4 regions of the Alteromonas sp. G4i35 genome follow, and region 4 is predicted to be linked to each of the others. Evidence: predicted binding sites of a transcription regulator. Region 4 holds the regulator's gene; each other region holds the start of a gene.
The links. Region 4 encodes sigma-54, which starts transcription at its own class of promoters, with help from an activator protein. Its sites were predicted from a motif close to GTTGGCACGNNNNTNGNNT; they were not measured.
Positions count from the first base shown of each region.

Region 1: the regulator sigma-54 is predicted to act here: its motif matches at 2,860-2,878, upstream of ACFI6L_RS12415 (DUF3192 domain-containing protein).
Region 2: the regulator sigma-54 is predicted to act here: its motif matches at 2,617-2,635, upstream of ACFI6L_RS11480 (Tll0287-like domain-containing protein).
Region 3: the regulator sigma-54 is predicted to act here: its motif matches at 1,676-1,694, upstream of fliE (flagellar hook-basal body complex protein FliE).

Region 1 covers NZ_JBHNZD010000017.1:57,147-61,570, forward strand. Annotated here, with positions in the region: gene ACFI6L_RS12400 (DUF3549 family protein) at 1-194, shown strand, start outside; gene ACFI6L_RS12405 (DUF3301 domain-containing protein) at 195-497, shown strand; gene ACFI6L_RS12410 (GNAT family N-acetyltransferase) at 1,494-2,141, opposite strand; gene ACFI6L_RS12415 (DUF3192 domain-containing protein) at 2,362-2,727, opposite strand; gene ACFI6L_RS12420 (hypothetical protein) at 3,026-3,337, shown strand; gene syd (SecY-interacting protein) at 3,397-3,939, opposite strand; gene queF (NADPH-dependent 7-cyano-7-deazaguanine reductase QueF) at 4,085-4,424, shown strand, end outside.
Region 2 covers NZ_JBHNZD010000015.1:94,939-99,362, reverse strand. Annotated here, with positions in the region: gene ACFI6L_RS11495 (TonB-dependent receptor plug domain-containing protein) at 1-712, opposite strand, end outside; gene ACFI6L_RS11490 (hypothetical protein) at 784-1,194, opposite strand; gene ACFI6L_RS11485 (sigma-54 interaction domain-containing protein) at 1,263-2,543, opposite strand; gene ACFI6L_RS11480 (Tll0287-like domain-containing protein) at 2,699-3,304, shown strand; gene ACFI6L_RS11475 (cytochrome ubiquinol oxidase subunit I) at 3,632-4,424, shown strand, end outside.
Region 3 covers NZ_JBHNZD010000004.1:47,984-52,407, reverse strand. Annotated here, with positions in the region: gene fliF (flagellar basal-body MS-ring/collar protein FliF) at 1-1,261, opposite strand, end outside; gene fliE (flagellar hook-basal body complex protein FliE) at 1,274-1,609, opposite strand; gene ACFI6L_RS03145 (sigma-54-dependent transcriptional regulator) at 1,851-3,188, opposite strand; gene ACFI6L_RS03140 (sensor histidine kinase) at 3,205-4,347, opposite strand.
Region 4 covers NZ_JBHNZD010000025.1:71,923-76,346, forward strand. Annotated here, with positions in the region: gene lptA (lipopolysaccharide transport periplasmic protein LptA) at 1-298, shown strand, start outside; gene lptB (LPS export ABC transporter ATP-binding protein) at 301-1,026, shown strand; gene ACFI6L_RS16145 (RNA polymerase factor sigma-54) at 1,100-2,581, shown strand; gene hpf (ribosome hibernation promoting factor) at 2,612-2,899, shown strand; gene ptsN (PTS IIA-like nitrogen regulatory protein PtsN) at 2,913-3,356, shown strand; gene rapZ (RNase adapter RapZ) at 3,441-4,286, shown strand; gene ACFI6L_RS16165 (HPr family phosphocarrier protein) at 4,286-4,424, shown strand, end outside.

The DNA of each region.
Region 1 (4,424 bases), on a different contig from region 4:
GTGCCTTTTTAGAACAGGCGGCAAACGTTGATGAAAAAGAGGGTCATAAGGGCGCCTTATTCGCAGGGTTCTTTTCGGATTTAGTGCAAATCCCGAAGTTACGCAGACAAGTGCTAACCCTATTGCATTCAAACGCGAACTCACAGATTCTCTCCAACGCATTTCAACAATTGTTTGCACAAGCGAGAAAGTAAATGACGTTACTCGAGTTGGTGGTGTGGCTAGTTATTGGATTTACTGGCTATCAGTTTTGGCGCATTAGAGCCATTTCCGAGCAAACAAATACGTATCTAAAGCAATACTGCGATAAACATGATTTGCAGTTGTTGAGTGTGGCGAGAGCTAAAACACGATTTTCATTCAAATATGGAAAGCCTGACTGGCACAGTGTATTCAACTTTGAGTTCTCGAGTAATGGTGAGGACCGATATACTGGGGAAGTTGAATTGATAGGTGTAAGGGTTATGCGAACAGAGGTGCCGCCGCATAGGGTTTAAGCTTCTATGTCAAAAAGCGTGAGCGGCTCCTAATTCACCATTCAGGTCAGGTTTTACATAACAAGTGCATACGGATTGGTAATAAACAACGCAAAAAAAAGGGGAACCTAGCGGCTCCCCTTTTTCCTGGAATTTTGAGTATCCTTCTCCGCGATCCTTTGCGACTAAAATCTTCCCGATTAAAATCCGTATACGCCCCTTTCCATCTAATCTCGCGCCTTCCTGTGCGAGCTACACATCCATGCGTAGGTCCCTTTCCTTTTATCCTAATTTACTGCACATCCTTCATACAGTGTTCCTCTTCCTGAGGCTGTCCTTGTCAGACTCCGCTGACGTTCCCTTCCCTCATTCCATTATTTGCTGTACATCCTGCTACAGCTTTGCCAATCCCTTAGCATGTCCTTCTTTCGTCCTTGGTTTGCTCGTCCATGCAAACTAGAAATTCCTTAATGGCTATCCTGCCGTTGGCTTCTTGCCTCTAGCTCCTTGCTAGCTCTCGTCCATTTTTCCCTGCTACATCCTGTATGCGAAGTCCTTTCACATTTTACGTCCCTGAATCCCTTTATATCCTTTAAAATCCGTTTCTAACATCCTGTTAATGCAGTGTCCTATCTGCTTTCCTTTCCCTTTCCCCACTGCCTTGTGGGAGTCTCATCCTTAAGTTGTCCTAACTTATTCCGTTGATGATCCTTGACTCAATCCGTGACTCGTCGTGTTTCCTTGTGACATGTTCATAGTATCCCTTCCAATTATTACCGCCATATTGAATTACAGAGATTTAAGAAAGATTCTTGTACGACTTTTGACTAATTTTTAAAAACTTCAATATAATCAATAACTTTATACTTTAGTATAAATTAATCTTTCATCATTTAGGTAAGATCACTCACAGCGTTTGTAGGAAATGTCTTACAAACGCTGTAGTAAATTTGGTGTAAAGATTGGAACTGCAACGTATGACGTTTTTGTAGGAGTATCACAACGAATAAAAAAACATCATTTTAGCCTGAACATCACCTCACCGTTCACATGAGAAAGGCTTAGTTGTCCTACAACCTGATAATTGTCATCGTTAAAGAAAGCGCGATGTTTTTCTATAGTCACGAATACCGAAACACCCTCACTTTTTTCATCTTCCTCTACCACGCTATCAATAGCGCCAAGTAGAATATGCCCAAGCCCATGATGTTGATAATCTGGATGCACTGCGATGAAACTCAGCATGTGGAAGTTATCGGCGGGAACTAATGCTCGCACTTTTTCTTCTTTCTCTAGCATTTGCTTTGTACCGAACAAACCTGCCGTTAAAAGCATCCGCAATCTCCAGTGCCAGTAACGTCCTGAACCAAATGCTGCATCGGGCGCGGTCAAGCATGCAACGGCAATAAGCCGCTCATCATCGAACAGGCCAATCATCGGCTGCTCTGCAACCCAAAATGCATTGAGCTCTTCACGGATAGCTGACCGTAGACGGCTTTCATAACCTTCTTTTTCTGCTTGGAAAATGTCAATGAACAATGGGTCATCTACATACGCATTGTAAAGAATAGAGGCGGCAACTTTGAGATCATCTACAGATAGATAGATGGCTTTAACCGTGTCTTGCAAGGGGGCTATTGCATTATTAATAGCATCAGTATTCATCAGGGGCTCCTTGTACGCAAAGTTATACAGCTGCTTTTACCCATTTAAACAAAATGAGAGAAGTGGACACTACCGCACAACTTTTATCATTGCGCCAACCACCCACTTAAACTGATTAAACTTTAGCCTACGCGAAAAACCCCTGCATGTTAACTTTTTATTAACATTTAAAAACAGTAAGTAATGCCTACTTTCGTAATCAATTACCAACTAACGATTATTAGTGCATTAGGCTATAAGCACTGTCACCCCAGCCAACTAAGTTTCCATTTCTGAAAACCAACGGCGTGCACTCGTCTTTTGTGGTGATACCATCGCCCATCGTTTTTTGAGTTCGGTAGTAAAGTACGCGATATGTGCCGTCTTGCTTTTCGAACAGTTCATTGAAATCCGCAACGCCCATTTTTCTCAATACACTTTCGTAAGTTGTCCCTGTTTCAAGATTCGCAATGTGTTTACGATTGTTAAACTCTCTGTCTTCCCAATCAGCACCATAGTGACTATCTGAACCGCCACCTACTGATACGACACAACCTGAAAGCAAAACTGAAGATGCCAAAGCTACTGAAAGAAGAACCGTTTTCATGTGAATTCCTTAATTATGTGTGTTGTTTTTATTCGATACTACGCCTACTTTGTGAACCGACACTGAATAGACATAAATACGCTAACGTAAGAACCACTGCGTTTATGCGTGATAATGTAAGTTATGATTGGTAAACAAGATTAAGGCCAAAAATTAAATCATTGATTTTTATAATAATCTTAATAACACCATTCTACGAAGACTTGGAAAAATGGTGAAATCAGTAACTTATTAGTGAAATTGACTACGTAGACAGGCTACACTGCGACTATTCATGACTTTGAACCATTTTCGTATTATGAGTAACTCTAACCTGCAGCAACTTCACGTTTTGTGCCTTCAAATGCATAAAGAAGGAAAAACACCGTCCGTAGGCATTTTACGTGCAAAAGCTCCCTTTAAGGTATCGGTAACCGAAGCTATTGAAGCGATTAAGCGATTTAACGCACACAAACCTAAGCTAGAGGTATCTAACGAAGAAAACGTAGCGCAACAAAATCCTGTTGCCACAACTGATGAGCCGGGCAATTTGCATGCACGGGTAGAGACGTTAGAAAAAGAAGTGGCGGAGTTAAAGCGGGCGCTACATCAAATTATTAACGCCCAATAGCTTTTAGTCTTGCAGGCCGGTAATTTTAGGTCTGATTGACGTCAGTCAAAGCATTAACGTCATATAGCAGGTGTAAGTTGCTCAATAAACACCGCAAGAGATGGCGCAAGAATTTTGGCAGGCTCTCTGCCAACCTGCTCAAGTGCCACTTCGCCACTTTCGTTGACAACGGTTAAAATAAAATCTTCTTCGTCAGTTAAACCAAAAAACAATGTTGGCGCTTGCCTAAGTCTTTGCTTCATCAACAAATGCCCAATCAAGTTTTGCTGTAATCTTTCAAAATCTTCGGTATTGAAAACTTGAAGCAATTCACAGCGACCTTGCGGGGCGTTAGCCTTTAAATTATCGCTGTAGTAACGAGTAAAATACTCGCAGTAGTCAGGATTTAGCTTTAGCGATAATGCCTCTTCAACATTACTGAAAGACTGCACAGGCGATTGAAGCGTAGGAGACCATCTTACAAGTTCACCGTCTTGCGCCGTCGTCTCATAGCACGGCGAGGGCCACTCGCTATCAAATGCTATCTTGAGTCCCTCCGCCTCGGCTTGTTCGACATAAGATGATACAAATTTATCTAATTGTGCTGAAATTGTTAGAGCCATTATGACGTTACCTACGTATTTTTGGGGTACACTATACAACTAAACAGTTAAGTCAATACTGGGGTTAATTCTACTGCGCTGTAAGACTGTGTGTCGCTGTGCAGTTCAACAATTTAAATCCCGCGTAGATGCATAAAAGGTTCTTATGTCGACGGACAACTCACCTCAAAAAATTACTATCTCTGCACCTGATGACCTCTCTTTGGGTAAACAGGTTGACTATGAATTTGAATATAATCCTGACTTGTTGCAAGGCGTGCCGCGCAGTCTAAGTCGTGATACGTTGAACTTGGCCGGCTCAGGTTTACCTTTTGATGGTATCGACACTTGGACAGGATACGAACTTTCTTGGCTTAATTTAAAGGGTAAACCTAATGTGGCAATTTTAGAATGCCACGTTCCTATTACCTCAAAGAACCTAATCGAATCAAAATCATTTAAGCTATATTTGAATAGCTTCAACCAAACAAAATTCGCTTCAGCAG
Region 2 (4,424 bases), on a different contig from region 4:
CGACTTGGTGATTGCCCCACTCATAGCCCGCCCTAAACTTACCGCCATTTCTTTGGTAATGGCTGTTTGGTATAACGCTGTTATCTCCCGACTCTTGTTCGTCGCGCTGCTGATGAGTGAAGGCGCCGCTAACAAAAGCCTGCTCACTCTTATAAAACAGATTGCCTTGGTATTGCTGACCGCTCCCCGGAGATATTGCGCTGGCACTTACGCTACCGCTAAAGCCTGTATTCAAGTCAAAAAGTGCTGAGGCATCAGAGTGAATGCGAAGCTTTCCGCCTAGCGTCTGCACACCTGCACTTACTGGCACAATCCCCCGGTAAAGGGTGGCGGTCAGTCCTGGTTCTGGCAGCACATGAGAAAGGGGCGAGTCCATGGCGTTTGGTCCTGCTCCAGCAATATCAACGCCATCAATGCTTACGCCAACTCGGTCACCATAAAGTCCTCTATACTGAATAAGCCCAGTGACTGGGCCGTTTCGAGATATCGACACGCCAGGTAATGTGGCAAGCTGATCGCCAAAGTCAGCGTCAATATTGCTGGTAGCACTAACAGACTCTTGCTCGATATTTTGCGTGCTAAGGGAAAGCGGTGTGCCAATAACGGTGACCACTTCTGTCGAAGTGTTATCGGCTAAGTCGATGGTGTTTGCGTAAATGTGTACGGGCGCGCACGCAGTGAATACGGCAAGCGCAATGATAGATTGCTTCATAACAATTCCATTTTAAAAAACGAGTGTTGTGCATGGTGAAAGCATGCATGTTCAGTGTGTTTGGGAGGTTGTTATGCGTGTGGTGGGGCACGACTTAGCGGCGCCGCGTAAGCAAAATCTGTAAAGGGCTTAGCCGCTAAACGCGCGACTAAAGCGCGATAGCGAACCAGCGATAGTAAAGGTAATGTGGCATGTAGTGGCTCGTCAACCTGAGGTAAGTCGGCTAACGTGCCATTGGTACAGTCAACGTGCTCGGCGGGTGCTTTGAGCAGTTCGGGGCTAACAAAAACGAACTCACCTTCAAACTCAGTGGCGCTAATTGAAATGTAGCGCATGGTCTTGCCAGTACAAATAAGTTCAATATCTTCACCTACAAACGCACGTGCTTGCTGCATAGTATGGGCAGCAAGGCCAAGTGCTAATGCATTTTGCAAAAGCATACAAAGGCAAAGTGTTAGTGTAAGTAGGCGTCTTAAAGTCATTTTTCTTTATCTGGTTAGCGCCTTTTTATCATAGCCTGCGTTTTGGTAATTTTTCTACCTATTATTTTTTACGTATCTCCAACCCCCGCTTTTTTCAGCTTTCTGTAAAGTGTACGGGTACTCACTCCCAGCGCTTGTGCAAGTTGCTGGGTATCGCCTTCAAAAGACGTGTGAACCTGACGTAAGTATTGGCGTTCCAATTCGTCTAAGGTCACAACGTTACTGTGAGATGAAGAGGCATCATTGATAGCATCAGAGCTTATGTTATCGAGCTCGGGTAAGTCTGTATCGTAAATAACGGTTTCATCAGCCAGTAAAATAGCTTGGTCTACAATGTTTTTGAGTTCGCGAATATTGCCTGGGAACGGGTAGTTGGTTAGTTTTTCTAGCGCGTTTTTATGAAACCGTTTTTTCTCTTTAGACATTGCCAAAAAATGCGCGGCTATCAGTGCTATATCTGATTTTCTTTGTCTTAAAGAAGGGAGGTTGATAGGAAAACCGGCAATGCGGTAGTAGAGGTCTTGTCTGAATTCGCCCGTTTCCACCATGTGCTTTAGATTTTTGTGTGATGCACACACTAAACGAAAATCAGCCTTTTTAGACACTGTGCTTCCTACAGGTCGATAAGTTTGAGACTCGAACAGCCGCAGAAGCTTTACTTGTGTGGAAAGTGGGATATCGCCGACTTCATCAAAAAACAATGTGCCGCCTTCCGCTGCTTCTACGAGCCCTTTCTTATTTGTGGTTGCGCCTGTAAATGCCCCTTTTTCATAACCGAATAGTTCGCTTTCAAGCAGCGTGTCAGACATGCCGGTACACTCGATGACAACAAATGGTTTGCCAGCACGGTGACTACTCGAGTGAAGTGCTTGGGACACCAGCTCTTTACCCGTGCCGGTTTCGCCAAACAGTAGTACTGAAATATCTGAGTTAGCGGCGCGATTTATTTTGTTTAGCATTGCTTTAAATGCTTCTGATTCGCCGACCATCTTTCCTGCTGAAGGTCGGTTTGAGGCAAACGAAAGCTTATCGAGTATTTCCAAGAAACCTAATAATTCTCCGCTACCGTCGAAGATCGGGCGCATGAGGATGTCGCAGTAGCTTTGACCCTCACTGGTGGTATGAACGTGTACTACGCTAGCCGCTCGTCCTGTGGCTTTACTCTCTTGCATGGGGCAATGCTCGCCGCACTTATCGCAAGGTTTGCTGTTGCGGTGAGAGACTTGATAGCAGGTGCTAAAGCCAAGCTTTATATCCACAGGGTAGGTGTCTCTGTAGGGCTGGTTGACAGCTTCAATAACGTAGCTTGGGTTAATGAAGATTGCGGGTTTATCTATCGCATCTATCATTGCTTGTACTATGGATATATTCATGGGTAGCTGAATATTAGTTTGTTCTAATTTAATTTTGGCAATTTATCATATTGGCATAGAGCTTGTTCACTGTTTGAGACAAACGGCAATACTTCGGTAGCAACTCATTCAATTCCAAAGAGAGTTTTATAATGAAAAATAGCGTAATGCTGGTGGTGATAAGCTTATTGGCAAGTAGTGCTCATTCATTGGCAGATACAGTGACTGCCAATGAGAAAAAAAGTGAAAACAGTGTACAGGAAAAAGTCAAAGAAGCGCGATTACACGCAAAAGCACTGGGAGGCGCGCTAAAGTCACGACTACAGCAAGCAATTCAATCCGGAGGGCTAGAGGCTGGCGTTAACGAATGCCAGATTGCAGCGGCTCCTATTGCTCTGGCGCTTAGTCAAAATGGGTGGGAGGTTGGGCGTACCGCGCTGAAAGTAAGGAACCCAAACAATGCGGCAGATCAATGGGAGCGTGAGCAGTTGGCGTGGTTTTCACAATTACTGACCAAAGCTAAGCAAGACAATTTGGCCCCTAAAAGACCTATTGAAACTTATCAATACGATAGCGAAAGCGGTGAGTTTAGGTACATGATGGCGATTGAACAAGGTCAGGTGTGCATGGCATGCCACGGAGCCAATGTGGCACCTTCAGTAAAACAATCCATTCTAAAGCACTATCCCAGTGATCAAGCTACAGGGTTTGAATTGGGAGAATTACGAGGCGCGTTCACACTCTCATATACCCCTTAACTTTTCCTTATACTCCACTTTTTGACAATCTGCTAAGCAGCCTTTCTCTTGTGCCATATTTGTCACCTAAATGACAAATATGGCGAATGCATCGCCATCAATTGTTGCGTTGGATCAATAAGCCACACGCTCGGTCGTGGAATAATTTATCTGCACAGTACGAAAATACCGCCGTTTATCGGTAATTGCGCTTTAGCAGCCAAATTACTGATGTATGGCATAAACCGTGCTCTTGCCATGCGGCATATTCATGTGTTCATCACTGAATTTTAAACCACTTTTCTGCTAAGCGTTTAACGCGCACACGAAATACAAGGGAGATAACCCATGAGCGATACGTTAATAGAACTATCGCGGTGGCAATTTGCATTAACTGCAATGTTCCACTTTATATTTGTACCCTTAACTTTGGGGCTTAGTTTCTTACTTGCCATTATGGAATCGGTATACGTAATGACGGGTAAAGAAATTTATAAGCAGATGACCCAATTCTGGGGAAAGCTGTTTGGAATTAACTTTGCCATTGGTGTAGCCACAGGCTTAACCATGGAATTCCAGTTCGGAATGAATTGGTCTTACTATTCTCACTATGTAGGCGATATCTTCGGTGCGCCACTTGCCATCGAAGGCCTAATGGCCTTTTTCCTGGAATCTACCTTCGTGGGGTTGTTCTTCTTTGGCTGGGACAAAATGTCAAAGGTGAAGCATCTGATGGCGACTTGGCTGGTGGCCATTGGTTCAAACTTCTCTGCACTGTGGATCTTGATTGCTAACGGCTGGATGCAATACCCGGTAGGCGCTGAATTTAATTTTGAAGCCATGCGTATGGAAATGACCAGCTTTGCTGAGGTTATTTTTAACCCCGTAGCACAGGTCAAATTTGTTCACACTGTATCAGCAGGTTACGTGACCGGCGCAATGTTTGTGTTGGCAATTTCAAGTTACTACCTGCTTAATCATAAGCATATCGCCTTTGCGCGCCGTTCGTTCGCCATAGCTGCTAGCTTCGGCCTAGCCTCAACGCTTTCTGTGATCGTGCTAGGTGATGAAAGTGGTTATGAGCTTGGTGATGTACAAAAAGTGAAGCTGGCAGCAGTTGAAGCTGAGTACGAAACCCATC
Region 3 (4,424 bases), on a different contig from region 4:
CATCAAAGCCAATGCCGCCCTGTAAAAGCCTACGTATGTTGAGAATCTCTTCTTGTTTACGCGGTGTTGGCGTCATCGCACCGTCTTCACCCGCAACTTGGGTATAGTCCACCGCCACAGATACACTTAATCTGCGAATAACCCCGGTCTGTTTCTTGGTATGACTGATAGTGGTATCAAGTTCGTAGTTGCGTGTTGATTCTTTCGCTGTGCGCCCCGGCATAGTTTGTTGACTGCCGCCCACTGCATTTTCTGGAATGTTAGAATCTAATGGAGGTTGATTAGACAGTGCACCAGGAATACCGCCAACACCGCCACCTACGCTGTTTTCTTCCATTATCATTTCACTGCGAACCGCAGGTAAATCTGGGTTGTAGCTACGCTGTGTTTGTTCCATAGCTGTAAAGTCCATGGTAACGTCAGCTTGTGCTGTGTAGTTACCTATGCCCAATACTGGAATCAGTATCGCGTCAATTTTTTCTAAGTACTCTTGCTCACGCTGGCGCTCAATCTCGTATTCTTTTCTGGCACGAGCACTCATGGAATCTTGAGAGCCTGAGTTAAGCAGACGACCATTGCTGTCTGTTACGGTTACCTTAGACGGCTCCATGTTTTGCACTGCAGACGCCACGATATCGACAACAGCATCAACCTCTTCACCTGCAATAACGGCACCGCGCTTAGCCGTTAGCACAACGGTTGCCGACGCTTTCTTCTCTCTTCGCGCAAATACGTTCTCTTTAGGCATAGCTAACAAGACACGGGCTTTTTGAATGCTTGCGATATCTTCGATGGTAGCCGCGATTTGTTGCTCGCGGGCGTGTTTTAGACGTTCCATCTCAACACGCTGGCTCACACCAAACCCCATATCCTGCATAATGATATCGGTACCGGCATCAGAGGCCTTAGTTAACCCTTGGCGGGTCATGCCTAAACGAATATTTTGGAATTCGTCACTTCTTACGTAAACAATATTGCCTTCAAGCTTATAGTCGATTTGGTTCGCATCCATATAATCGAGGGTTTCAATAAGCTCTTGGGTTTCCATTTTCGCAAGTGGACGGTAATCAGGTTCTTGCGACCAGATAAGAATAAAAATAGCGATGGCGACGCAGATTACCAAAACAACCACAAGGGCCATTTGGCGCATCATATCTGCGCTACCTAAAGTGTCCATAAAACCAGATTTGTTTTCTGGCTCATTGTCCACTGCTTGATTTTGATCAGGAACCGTAAGGTTTGTACCTGTAGCTTCAGCCATAACCTACTCCACCTACACCGGCATATTCATTATTGTTTTATAGGCTTCAAGTACTTTGTTACGTACTTGAACAGTGGCTTCAAAAGCAATGCCCGCCTTTTCTTTCGTCAGCATAACTTGAGCTAGGCTTAAGTTAGGGTCGCCCATTTCAAAACGCTGCTGCGCGTCTTTTGATTCGAGCTGCATGCCGTTTACACCATCTACCGCATTCTTTAGCATGGTCGAGAAATCACTTGCCGAGCTATTAACTTCACTAAGCGGCTGCTGTTGAGGCTCATTAACTTGAAGACGAGTTTGCCCAATCATGTTCTGCATTTCTTGATACAAACTATTGGCTTTAACGTCCATAACCACTCCTAGTGCTTTTTCGAGACCGCCTGAACATCGGCGTATAACTTATGTATAGAGGGGATTTAGCAAAGGGCTTGCCAACTTTAAAAAGCTATACATATCAATAAGATAAATCAAAAATAAGAGGGTTAGCCAAATTTATGGCGTTTGACTTAGTGTGAGCAACAAAAAACCGCCGCCTTCTTTACTACAGAGGCGACGGATAAGGACGAGGAAACCGAAAGTGTAGAAAGCGACCTTATGCGGGCACTTCAATACCGTCTTCGCGCATGCGCGCTAATTTGTAACGAAGGGTTCTTGGACTAATGCCGAGCTTTTCTGCCACATCTTTACGCTTGCCGTTACACGACACCAATGTATCGAGGATAATTTGATGTTCTTGGTAGCGCAGCTCAGACCCTAGCCTATTTTCTTCAACATGCTCTTGCAGTGTTTCAACAGGTGCCGTCATGTCTTCGTCAATCATTAAATCGCTGGCGTCGATTTCATTGTGTTCACATAAAATAAGCGCCCGTTGAACCACGTTTTCTAGTTCGCGAACGTTCCCTGGCCAGCTGTATTGTGACAGCTTATTGCGTGCTGCTGCGCTTAACCTGATAGTACCCAGCCCTTGAGAACTAGCGTGACGCTGAACCAAGTGTTCGGCAAGAGGGACAATATCACCCGGACGTTCCGAAAGCGGGCGCCACTCGATAGGGAATACATTTAAGCGATAGTACAAATCTTCTCTGAACTCTCCCGCATCCACTGCTTTTCTCAAATCTCGGTTACTTGTAGCAATAACACGGACGTTGAGCTTAACGGTTTTACGTCCGCCAAGACGCTCTACTTCGCGCTCTTGTAACACGCGTAGCAGTTTAGCTTGAAGCGCCAAATCCATCTCGGTTATTTCATCAAGTAACAGCGTACCGTCTTGGGCTTGTTCAAATTTACCCGGGCAAGCTTGGATTGCGCCGGTGAACGCACCTTTTTCGTAACCAAACAAAGTCGCTTCTAGCATGTTCTCTGGTATGGCTGCACAGTTGATGGCGACAAATGGCGCATCACTTCGCGGCGACTGATCGTGAATATAGCGAGACAGCACTTCTTTACCCGAACCGCTTGGTCCCATTACCATCACAGTGGCGTCGGACTTCGCGACTTTGCGAGAAAGCTCAAGTAACTTCAAGCTTGAAGGGTCAGCAACAATAGGCGTGCGTGACTCTATTTTTTGAGCCGGCGCGTAGCGTCCCACTAAATTAAGCAGTACTTCTGGGGCAAACGGTTTGGATAGATAATCTGTTGCGCCATCGCGCATTGCCTGCACGGCATCATCAATAGTGGCATAGGCTGTCATCAACAGCACCGGCATATTGGGGTACTTGGTTTTGATACTCTTAAGTAGCGTTAAACCGCTCATTTCGCCCATTTGAATATCGCTTACCACTAAATCTACGGAGCGCGTAGACAGCACCATTAACGCTTCTTCAGCGCAGTCAGCAGCAACAACCTCATAGTTACCTAACAGAAGGGTGTCTAGGAGTGCTTCGCGTAATCCTGCGTCATCTTCAACAATTAAAATGGTAGTTTTAGACATTATTCTCTCCTATGACCTACGCAACATGAGTCAATGTTTGTGAAGATTGAGCGTTCACCACACACGGCAAAGACACACTAAAGCACGCCCCACCTTCTGGCATATTTGATACGCTAAGCAAACCGTTGTGGGCGTTTACGACGGATTTAACCACCGCAAGACCAAGGCCCGTGCCATGAGTTTTAGTTGTGAAAAACGGTTCAAAAATTTTGTTTTTGAGTTTATCCGGTACGCCAGGACCTTTATCTATAATGGCCACATGCAAACGTTCATCAGACACTGCAGTTTCTACGTGCACGCACTCCCCTTTCGGAGTAACTTGGCTCGCGTTGTGAACAAGGTTTAATAACGCGCCTTGAAGCGCTGTAAGATTACCGGTAATAGATACGTTTTTATCGAAGCCGCTAAAAGTTAGCGTTTGCTGTGCTTGAGCCGTCATGGTTTGGGCACTGCCTTCAATTGAAGTAAACAACTCTCCCAAGCTAATTTGGCTGACCACTTGTTCTTCCCCTGACTTAGCGAAAAGCAGCATGTCGTTAACCTGACTCTCTAGCTCTTTAAGCCTGTCAGTTAGCTTGTTTGCAAATTGAGTTTGTGCTTCTTGTCCCAAGCCTTTGCGCGTTAAATTAGACGCATAGAGCATGGCCGCAGAAAGAGGCGTACGAATTTGGTGAGCAAGGGATGCCACCATTTTTCCGAGAGAAGACAGGCGCTGCATATGACTCACGCGTGCTTGCAGCTGCCGCGTTTCGGTTAAGTCGGTAATAACAATTAATTGCCCAGGCTCATTTTCTAATGGCGTGATAGAAAGCTTCACTCGGCGACCGTCAACAAGTGAGACTTCGTGGCCGTCGTCAGCACGAGGCTTGAATGAGCGCGTGATAATACTTCGCCACACTTCCTCTTCCAGCGGTTCACCTAACAGTGCTTTCGCTTGTTCATTGGCTTGGCGCACTATCCCTTTACCGTCTATAACGATAACGCCAGCAGGCATTACCTGAAGTAAGTGCTCAAGTCGACTCGCCTGCAACCGTAAAGACGAAATATCGTCACTGCTTGAGGGGTCGTATTCATCACGAGATATCGCATTATCAATACTATCTAACGCATAGCTTGATGCTGAGTACTCAGTTGATTGTGGTGTGCTGTCAAAAGCCATATTGCCCTCGTCAAATTGCAGACGCTGTTAAACTATGACTTAGATAAAGCAGAAGATGTGCCAATTCATCATTGGCT
Region 4 (4,424 bases):
GCCTGCAAGCTATTCCCAGCAATTGGAAGACGGCACGCCAGTTTCGGCAAAAGCTAATGAAATACGCTATGAAGTGGTGAACCGAACGATTTCTCTTGCCGGAAACGCAGAGTTGAAACAAGACACCAGTAAAGTACAGGGTGACAACATCACGTTCGATATGATTACCGAGCAATTGCTAGCGACTGGCGGCGCAGGTAAAGATGGTGAGGGTCGAGTGACCACAGTATTCACACCTGAGACCATTCGCAAAACTTCGTCTAAGAAAGACAAAAAAGACAACGAGGGCAATGAATAGCAATGGCAACTTTGAGCGCTAAAAATCTTGCTAAGGCTTACAAGTCAAGACAGGTTGTTCGAGATGTAAGTCTGTCTGTCTCAACGGGTCAAATTGTTGGTCTTCTTGGCCCAAATGGCGCTGGTAAGACCACCACATTCTACATGATTGTTGGTTTAGTGAATCTGGATAAAGGCAAAATTGAAATCGACGACAATGAGCTAACTCATCAGCCCATGCACGAGCGCGCACGCCGCGGAATTGGCTACCTACCGCAGGAAGCCTCTATTTTCAGAAAGCTCACAGTGCATGAAAATATCATGGCCATTTTGCAAACCCGTAAAGATTTAAATTCACAACAGCAAGAAGAAGAAGCAGATGCGCTACTTGATGAATTTAATATTAACCATATACGTAATAGTACGGGGATGAGTTTGTCAGGGGGCGAACGCCGTCGCGTTGAGATTGCCCGCGCTCTGGCAGCAAAACCGCAATTTATTTTGTTAGACGAACCATTTGCTGGTGTTGATCCAATATCAGTTAATGATATAAAGAAGATAATACAACATCTTCGCGATAGGGGTATTGGAATCCTTATCACGGACCATAACGTACGAGAGACATTGGATGTTTGTGAAAAGGCGTACATTGTGAGTCATGGCGAGCTTATTGCGCAAGGAACGGCGGAACAGGTTTTAAGTAATCAAAAAGTAAGGGATGTATACCTAGGCGAACAATTCAGGCTATAGTTAATGTAACCGAATTGTCATTTTTCAGTTTCGCTCTGGTATATTCAATTTAGAGCATTTAAATAAGACGTAGATGAAACCATCTTTACAGCTAAAATTTAGCCAACAACTTACCATGACACCACAGCTTCAGCAGGCCATTAAACTGCTGCAGCTTTCTACACTTGATCTTCAACAAGAGATCCAAGAAGCGCTCGATTCTAATCCGCTATTAGAAGTTGAAGAAGGTAACGACGAGCCGCAACTAGAAAAGAACAATATCGACAACGATGACAGCGGTTCTGAGGCCACTGCTTCTGCATCTAGTGACACGTTAGAAGCCGGCGATGCACTTGAGAAAAACGATCTTCCCGATGAGCTGCCAATCGACAGCACATGGGACGAATACTATTCTGCTTCATCTTCGCCTGCTCCGGGTCCATCCAATGACGACGAGCAAATCTTCCAAGGTGAGACTACTGAAGATATTCAAGAGCACCTTCTTTGGCAAATGCGCCTTACCCATTTCTCGGATACCGATCGCGCAATCGCTACAGCAATCATCGACTCTATTGACGAGTCAGGTTATTTAACCGTTACCCTTGATGATATTTTAGAAGCGGTTAACGATGATGATATGGAAGAGCCGATTGAAATGGACGAAATAGAATGTGTGCTAAAGCGCATTCAGATGTTCGACCCTATTGGTTCTGGCTCACGCTCTCCACAAGAATGTTTGATGGTGCAATTGCGCCAATTTTCAGAAGACACACCGTGGCTTGCTGAAGCAAAGCAACTAATTGAAGAGTACTCTGACTTACTGAGCAGCAAAGACTATCGTACGCTTATGCGTAAAAGCCGATTGAAAGAAGATCAGCTACGCGAGGCAATGCGTTTACTGCAAACCTTGAATCCTCGCCCAGGTAGTGCTTTAGTTACTAAAGAGCCTGAGTACGTTATTCCTGATGTCTCAGTAACTAAGAAAAATGGCCGTTGGGTGGTTGAGCTGAACCCCGACAGTCTGCCTAAATTAAGCGTAAATCAACAATACGCTGCAATGAGTCGCCGTGCCAAGAATAGTAGCGATTCACAATTCATCCGCTCACACATGCAAGAGGCTAAGTGGTTCATAAAGAGCCTTGAATCTCGTAACGAAACCTTAATGAAGGTTGCAAACTGCATTGTGCAGCAGCAAATGGGCTTTTTTGAGCACGGCCCGGAAATGATGAAACCAATGGTGCTAAATGATGTCGCAGAAATGGTAGATATGCACGAATCCACTATTTCGCGAGTGACAACGCAAAAGTACATGCATACGCCACGTGGAATCTTCGAATTGAAGTATTTCTTCTCAAGCCACGTTGCAACAGAGTCTGGTGGTGAATGTTCATCTACAGCGATTCGTGCATTGATCAAGAAATTAGTGGCCGCTGAAAAGCCTAGCAAGCCGCTAAGTGATAGCAAGATTGCTTCATTGTTGGCCGAACAAGGCATTAAAGTTGCCCGGCGAACAATAGCAAAGTACCGGGAATCGTTGTCGATCCCGCCGTCGAACCAACGCAAAAGCCTTATTTAATCGGGCTTAATAATATAAGGAAGACGAAATATGCAAATCAACCTTACTGGTCATCATGTCGAAATCACCGACTCTTTGCGTAATTATGTCGATACGAAGTTCAGCAAACTTGAACGTCACTTTGATCACATTTCTAATGTGCATGTCATCCTGAACGTTGAAAAATTAAATCAAAAAGCCGAAGCGACCGTTCATTTAAGTGGCGCTGAAGTATTCGCATCCTCAGAAAATACCGACATGTATGCGGCGATTGACAGCATGGTTGATAAACTCGACCGGCAGGTAATCAAGCATAAGGAAAAACTGAAAAAACATTAGTAGTTAATTAAGCATGGATATACAAGCCATCGTAAGTCTGGACCGCACCGAGTGTGCGGTTCAGTGTAATAGTAAAAAGCGAATTCTTGAGATCATCGCTGATATCGCTGCCAAGCAAAACGAGAACATTGATCAGGCAACGGTACTCAACAGTTTGATGGCTCGAGAGCGTATGGGTAGTACAGGCATTGGCAATGGTATCGCCCTGCCCCACGGGCGCCTGCCGGGCCTTGAAAAAGTGATCGCCATTGTTGTAACCAGCACGCCAGCAATCGACTTCGACGCCCTTGACGAGAAACCCGTAGACATCTTTTTTGCGCTACTCGTTCCCGAGGAACAGACCGAAGGACACCTTCAAACGCTGGCCACCGTGGCTGGTAAACTAAGCGACAAAGAAACGATTAAAGCAATACGTCGCGCAACGACAAGCGACGATATTCTATCTGCATTAAGTTAAACATTAAGCGCCTATTAACCGTTTAGTGGGCGCCTAATTCAACAACGCGTATGTGATAAAACCAGAGTATTAGGGAGAAAGTAGGTGAAGCTGATAATAATCAGTGGTCGTTCAGGGTCTGGTAAGTCTGTCGCACTTCGCGCATTGGAAGATTTAGGTTATTACTGTGTTGATAATATACCGGTAAACTTACTTCCCACTTTAACCCATACAGTTGTTGACGAGTACGATCAGGTTGCGGTAAGTATCGATGTGAGAAACTTACCCAAAAATCCTGACGATTTGGTAGAAATTCTAGACTACCTGCCTTCTTCGTGGTCGATGACCATTGTTTACATTGACGCGAGCGATGATGTACTGGTTAAGCGTTTTAGCGAAACACGTCGTCTTCACCCTCTTGCCAAGCTCAATAAGTCGCTTTCAGAAGCCATTAAAGCCGAGTCTGCGCTACTTGCTCCTATTGCTGAGCGCGCAGATTTATATCTAGATACAGATAAGCTTACCATTCACCAACTGGCAGAGTTAATTCGAGAGCGTATCCTGGGTAAGAAAAGCTCACGCCTTGTGCTTGTGTTTGAGTCGTTTGGCTTTAAGCACGGCATTCCTAAAGATGCGGATTACGTTTTTGATGCCCGCTTTTTACCTAACCCCCACTGGGAGCCCGACCTTAAACATCTGACCGGATTAGACGCACCAGTAGAAGTATTTTTGGGGTCGCAGCCTGTAGTGACCAAGTTCATTTGGCAAATTCAGAATTTAATAACGACATGGCTGCCTCATTTAGAGCGCAATAACAGAAGTTACGTAACCGTAGCCATTGGCTGTACTGGCGGGCAACACCGTTCGGTTTATATCGCACAGACCCTGTCGAAAACCTTCAGTGAAATACACCCTGATGTTCAAATTCGCCATAGAGAGCTGAATCAGTAATGACTATTCAAAAAACGCTAACTATCGTCAATAAGTTAGGGTTGCATGCAAGAGCGGCGACCCAACTGGTTAAACTGGCTAATCAATTCGACGCTAAAATCATCTTAAAAAAAGGCGATAAAGAAGCAGACGCAAGCA